DNA from 3 places in the Bacillus sp. WC2507 genome. Region 2 is predicted to be linked to each of the others. Evidence: riboswitches for the same ligand, from Rfam matches in the RefSeq annotation. Region 2 holds a riboswitch; each other region holds the start of a gene.
The links. Region 2 has a riboswitch for lysine ahead of lysA (diaminopimelate decarboxylase). Riboswitches for the same ligand answer to the same signal wherever they lie in the genome.
Positions count from the first base shown of each region.

Region 1: linked by a shared signal. The riboswitch ahead of ACUN28_RS14260 (amino acid permease) and the one ahead of lysA (diaminopimelate decarboxylase) in region 2 are both predicted to bind lysine.
Region 3: linked by a shared signal. The riboswitch ahead of ACUN28_RS20630 (aspartate kinase) and the one ahead of lysA (diaminopimelate decarboxylase) in region 2 are both predicted to bind lysine.

Region 1 covers NZ_JBQXPN010000001.1:2,675,660-2,677,942, reverse strand. Annotated here, with positions in the region: gene ACUN28_RS14265 (GNAT family N-acetyltransferase) at 1-337, opposite strand, end outside; lysine riboswitch at 724-916, shown strand; gene ACUN28_RS14260 (amino acid permease) at 1,029-2,283, shown strand, end outside.
Region 2 covers NZ_JBQXPN010000001.1:4,232,083-4,234,365, reverse strand. Annotated here, with positions in the region: gene ACUN28_RS22290 (LTA synthase family protein) at 1-183, opposite strand, end outside; gene ACUN28_RS22285 (DUF3888 domain-containing protein) at 437-832, shown strand; lysine riboswitch at 922-1,103, shown strand; gene lysA (diaminopimelate decarboxylase) at 1,284-2,283, shown strand, end outside.
Region 3 covers NZ_JBQXPN010000001.1:3,917,324-3,919,606, reverse strand. Annotated here, with positions in the region: gene ACUN28_RS20630 (aspartate kinase) at 1-1,078, opposite strand, end outside; lysine riboswitch at 1,281-1,467, opposite strand; gene ACUN28_RS20625 (DoxX-like family protein) at 1,661-2,283, shown strand, end outside.

The DNA of each region.
Region 1 (2,283 bases), 1.6 Mb from region 2:
TTGTTTCTACCTGTTCTGTTTGAAAAGCCCAATTTATTAATTCTCTTACAGCTTCTGTTGCATACCCTTTATTCCAATATTTCTCAATAAATCCATAACCAATTTCTACTGTATGTTCCTCATTTGGTTTCCCTTTAAACCCTACATCACCTAGAACGATGTCATCTTCTTTTCGAATGACATACCACGCGCCCCAAGGTAATAAATCCTTATCTTGCTTTATATTTTCTACATGCCCTACAATATGTGGACCACTATTATACCCTTGCTCGTTAGCAACGTGAATACTCTCTTCTGTACACGGCACTATATAGAGCCTTTCTGTTTCTAATTTCATGTTGATTTCCCCTTTTCAATTAAACAATACCTCAATTTTATCAGAAATAAAAAGAATATTCATTCTATTTATCAGATTTATACTTATTCTTTGAAACGAATTTAAGGAATATTCCTCTTTTAATAGTTATGTCGAATTATATTTTCAGAATTTTCTTTTATTTTTAAAGGGTTTTCCAATATTTTTTGCGAAACATTTGTATAACAATTTCTTTCTTTATTTTTTGTTACATAACAGTAGGTTCGGGTGGAGTTTTGCAAGCGTTTCCTATACAATAACCGATATTTTTTGACTTTTCCTAACAAAATATCTTGCAATATATTCAGAAACTCATTACAATTGCCATATATTAAAAATCTTAGCAATATATAAAATCCTCATCAATCCGATGAGGTAGAGGTTGCGACTTTTAAAAGTAAAACGGACGAGACACAGAGAATGTCCCTGACTTCGTTTGAAAGGAAAAGTTGCCGAAGTTTATATTTCTTCTCTGGAAGTATAAGCTGGGGCTGTCTCCGAAAGGAACAGAACTGTCACGTTTACAAAATTACCGTGTAAACGTGGGGTGCTATCTTAACGGAAGGGTATGATGGGGTGGTTATTTGTGAAACGTTCCGCCAAATTCCTTTGGCGGTTTTTTGTATTTTTCTCCCCCGCTCCTTCCTAACCTACAAGAAAAGGAGTGTTGAACATGAATAGCGCAACAAATCAATCTACCTCTAAAACGCAAACTACACAAGGACAAGGTGAATTAAAACGCGGATTAAAATCTCGTCACCTTACGATGATTTCTCTCGGTGGTACAATCGGTACCGGACTATTTCTTGCTAGCGGTGGTGTTATCCATTCTGCTGGTCCTGGCGGTGCATTAATTGCATACGCCGCAATTGGAATTATGGTTTACTTTTTAATGACAAGCTTAGCTGAACTCGCAGCTTACATGCCTGTTACTGGATCTTTTAGTACGTACGCAACAAAGTTTGTTGATCCATCACTTGGCTTTGCACTTGGATGGAACTATTGGTATAACTGGGCCATTACAATTGCTGCTGAACTAGCTGCTGTAACATTAATTATGAAATTTTGGTTCCCAGATACTCCTTCTCTTATTTGGAGTGGATTATGTTTAGCTATTATTTTCCTTTTAAACTATTTATCTGTTAAAGGGTTTGGTGAATCTGAATATTGGTTCGCACTTATTAAAGTAGTTACTATTATTATCTTTTTAATTGTCGGCTTCATGATGATTTTTGGAATTATGGGCGGCGAATCTGTTGGCTTTAAAAACTTCACTGTTGCAGATGCACCATTTAATGGCGGCATTATGGCAATTATCGGTGTATTTATGGCTGCTGGTTTCTCCTTCCAAGGAACTGAATTATTAGGAGTAGCTGCTGGTGAAACTGCTGATCCAGAGCGTAACATTCCAAAAGCAATTCGCTCGATCTTTTGGCGTATTCTTTTATTCTATATCCTTGCGATTCTCGTTATCGGTTTATTAATTCCTTATACGACTGAAAGCCTTGCTGCAAGCGATGTAACAGTAAGTCCATTTACACTTATTTTTGAAAAAGCGGGCGTTGCCTTTGCTGCTTCTGTTATGAACGCTGTTATTTTAACGGCAGTACTGTCTGCTGGTAACTCTGGTATGTATGCATCAACTCGTATGCTTTGGGATCTAGCTCGCCAGGGAAAAGCACCAAAGTTTCTTGGTAAATTAGATAGCCGCGGTGTACCTGTTAACGCATTAATCGTAACGTCAATTGTCGGTAGTATCGCTTTTATTGCCTCATTATTCGGTGACGGTGTTGTATACATTTGGTTATTAAACGCATCTGGAATGTCTGGCTTTATCGCATGGGTCGGAATCGCAATTAGTCATTACCGTTTCCGTAAAGCATATATCGCTCAAGGTAAAGATTTAAAAGACTTACCATATAGAGCGA
Region 2 (2,283 bases):
GAATAAAGCAAAACCGAAAAATAAAAGTAACGCAGCTAGTGGATTAATAAAAAGCATAAATTCTTCAAAGAAATTATCAATTTTAATATCAAATGCTAGCTTGTACACAATATATGTTTTTATCCATAATAAAACGACTGCAACGAGTGCGAATCGCAGTTTTGGAAACAGACGTTGTAGCATAATATACTCCTCTCCTAAAAGCATGACAGTTCTTGTGGGCCGGTTTGATTAGCGCCTCATTTTATATATACGAACAGTCCTTTGTTATTATGTTTATTATACTATGAGTATCATTATACGAAAATAAAAGAGAGTTGTGGGCTTTTTTATAATAATTGAGTAGAAAAAGGGCAGAGGGAGACAATAAAACGGAGTTTCTATGTATGATAATTATCGTGCGCAGAAAGAATCGTGTAATAATACGGAGGTTATAATGCGAAAATTATTATATTTTATAGTATGCAGTAGTGTTATACTTTTTGCTTCACCGAGTGTGTCAGTAGCCCAATATGATGCACCTCTTATGGAAGATGCCCTTTATTCTGTTTTATTTCCGAAAATAAATAAAGCGATTGAAAAACAATATGGGAGTTTGAAGCCTTATCAATGCCCTAAAATTATTAGTTTAAAAAAAGTGTATAGCGGTACATATTTATTTCAAGCGAGTATTGAAGTGACGAAGTATGAACGAGTTGCTGGGAAAATTGCTCCACCATTTGAGAAGGTAACGATTATATTTAATAACGAAGAAGGCGAATGGGAAGTGACAAAGATTTTAGTAAAGCGCTTACCAGATGATACAAAACTAAACTGTAAAAAAACAATATAAAAAATTGTTTGACAAATAAAATGGTCCTTTGGTATTGTTAATAGCATCAATTAGATGTTTGAAAATTAAATAGACTTACCTCATCTACTCTCAAAGGTAGAGGCCGCGATAGGAAAGAGTAAGCTATGGGAGATTTAATGGAATCTGTGATCATAGGTTGAAAGGGACTATTGCCGAAATATAAGAATAACCATCTTATTCATATATTGGGACTGCATTGAATAAATGTAGTACTGTCATAAGATTTATTTTATGGAGAGCTATTTGGAGATGTTGATGCGGTTTCTTATTTTGAGGAGATAACAACTCGTTTATTTTTTCAATATATATTTTTCCTAATAAGAAACGCGTGTGAACATTGTTCCGCGCGTTTTTTGTCTATCTAAAAGCGTGCTGCAATGAATAGAAGATTGGGGTTATGAGTTTTAGAGGAAATAAGGGAGGAATTCAAATGTATTTACACGGCACAAGCCGAATCAATGGGCAGGGACACTTAGAAATTGGAGGGTGCGATACGACGCAGCTAGCAAAACAATACGGAACACCACTTTATGTATACGATGAAGAGTCTATTCGAGGAAAGTGCCGCGCGTTTCATCGTGCTTTTAAAGAAAGTGGTTTCTCTTATCAAGTAGCATATGCAAGCAAGGCGTTCTTGTGCATGGAGATGTGCCGAGTAGCTCGTGAAGAAAATATGTCATTAGATGTTGTTTCTGGAGGAGAATTATATACTGCGCTTCAAGCAGGATTTCCAGCATCGCGTATTCATTTTCACGGCAATAATAAAACAGAAGAAGAAATCGTGATGGCTCTTCAGGCTAATGTTGGTTGTTTTGTCGTAGATAATTTTTTGGAATTAGAAATTTTGCATGATTTAGCAGTGCAACACGGGAAATTTGTGAACATATTAATTCGTGTAACGCCTGGAGTAGAGGCGCACACACATGAATATATTACAACAGGTCAAGATGATTCGAAATTTGGATTTGGCGTGTCAAATGGTCAAGCGATGCAATCAATTGAGCTTGCTTTACAAAAATCAAATTATAATGTGTTAGGAATTCATTCACATATCGGATCGCAAATATTTGAAACGGCTGGATTTGTTCGAGCGATTGAAGTTCTTCATCAATTTTTAGAACAGGTGAGAGAGCGCGCGAACTATGTAGTAAAAGTATTAAATGTAGGCGGAGGATTCGGAATACGCTACACAGAGTCAGATACACCATTAACTCTTGAGACATATGTGCGAGCTGTAACAAGTGCGGTGAGGGAACAATTTACGGTATGTAATTATCCCTTGCCAGAAATATGGGTTGAACCAGGCCGTAGTATTGTAGGGGATGCTGGAACGACAATTTATACAGTCGGATCTGTGAAAGACATTCCTGGTATTCGGAAATATGTATCAGTGGATGGTGGGATGACTGATAATTTAAGACCTGCTTTAT
Region 3 (2,283 bases), 310 kb from region 2:
TAGTGAACATATTCGCAGCGACACCTGGGTTAGATACCATACCTGATCCTACAATTGATACTTTTGCTAAATGATTTTCATATTCTACAGATTCATAGTGTAGTGTTTCTTGATTTTGTTCCAATACCTCTAAAGTTTCTCTTAAATCATTAGAGTGGATTGAGAAGGAGAGGTGAACAGTTCCTTCATTTGTAATACTTTGAATGATGATATCTACATTAATATGTGCCGCTGCTAATGTAGAGAAAACTGTTGAAAGTGCACCTTGTTCCAATCCTTTCATTGTGACGCGTGTAATATTATCTTCAAATGCAATACCTTTAACGATTGATTGTTGTTCCATGTTACATTCTCCTTTTACAATTGTTCCGTTTTCTTGTTCCATACTTGAGCGAACTTCTAAAACGACATTATGATTTTTAGCAAACTCAACCGCACGCGGGTGTAATACACCAGCACCGAGGTTTGCAAGTTCTAACATTTCGTCATAAGAAATTTCATCTAATTTATAAGCGTCTTTTACAACTCGTGGGTCCGTCGTGTATACGCCTGTCACATCCGTGTAAATATCACATTTTTTTGCTTTCAGTGCAGCGGTTAATGCAACAGCAGTTGTATCAGAGCCACCGCGTCCAAGTGTTGTAATTTCATGTTCTTCACTGACTCCTTGGAACCCAGCTATAATAACAATCGTGCCTTCGGCAAGATAAGATTGAATACGATCTGTATGAATGTCAGTAATCCGTGCATTACTATGTACAGATTCTGTCGTAATACCAGCTTGCCATCCTGTTAATGAAATTGCATGATAGCCTTTTGCTTGCAGTGCCATCGTTAATAATGAAATAGTTACTTGTTCTCCTGTAGATAGAAGCATATCCATTTCACGTTTACTTGGATTTTCTGTAATAGCGTTAGCGAGTGCGACAAGTTCATCCGTGCTTTTTCCCATTGCTGAAACGACAGAGACAATGCTATGACCTCGTTCATATTCTTCAATAATTAAATTTGCTACATGTTGAATGCGTTCGACGCTTCCGACAGAAGTGCCACCAAATTTTTGAACAATTGTTTCCATTACAAATTCCTTCTTTCGTCTATTTTTAAGAATAGATTAGGAAATATATAAATCCCAATACTCCTGTAGTTACCAGAAAGACAAACAAAAAACACCATCTCAAATAAGTGAGGATGGTGCTGTTACAGGAAAAGGGAAACAGAAAACGGAGCTAATAAAAAAACCGCCAAAAAAGGAATATCATAAAAAATGATATCTCTTTTTTGTAGATAGCTCTTCATACGTACACGTCTGTACATATGACAGTTCTGTTTCTATTCGAAAACAGCCCCAATTGATAAATGCAGAGAAATTTATCAATTTCGGCAATACTTCCTTTCATCTAAGTTCATAGACATCTCTGTGTCTCCATTAGACTACTCATAAGTATCGCAACCTCTATCTCACGTTTTAGGCGAGAGTGTTTGATTTATGAAGTTGTTGGTAACATTTGTTTTATAATAATTTAAATTTTTCGGGGAATCAAGTGTTTTATATATATTTTAAAAATTCTTTCTTTTTTTATGGGGAAGTTTGTGAAAAATGTAGCAAAATAAATTCATTGCATGTACATTAAATTTATAGTGCATTGGAGGTGGAAGAATGAAGAGGGAAAAGCCTATTTATGTTTCGGCAGAAATGAACACAACAATGGAGAAATTATGGGAATATACGCAGGAACCAGATATACATACAGAGTGGGATGCCCGCTTTACTGAAATTTCTTATTTAGAGAAAAAAGAAGGAGAACCACAGAAGTTTTTATATAAAACAAAGATCGGATTTGGACTTGAAATAGCTGGAGAAGGGGAATCAATAGGTGAGATAAGAAAAGAAACGGGTGAAAGAATTTCTTCTTTAAAATTTTGGACAGATAGTAAATTATCTCTTATTCAAATAGGGCGTGGTTATTGGAAGTATACACCGACCGAAGAACACATTCATTTTGAGACGCAATATGATTATGATACGAGGTTTGGTCGTATAGGGAGTGTAATAGATTCCTATATGTTTCGTCCGTTATTAGGTTGGGCGACAGCTTGGAGTTTTGATGCTTTAAAATTATGGTTAGAAAAGGGACTTCATCCTAGATTACTAATTAGAAAAACAATGACATATTGGCTCGTATGTTTTTTATTTGCTTTTGTATGGATGTATCAAGGGATAGTGCCGAAACTAGTTTTTACTCATTCAGAAGAAGTAAAGATGCTATCTGTGATGATTGG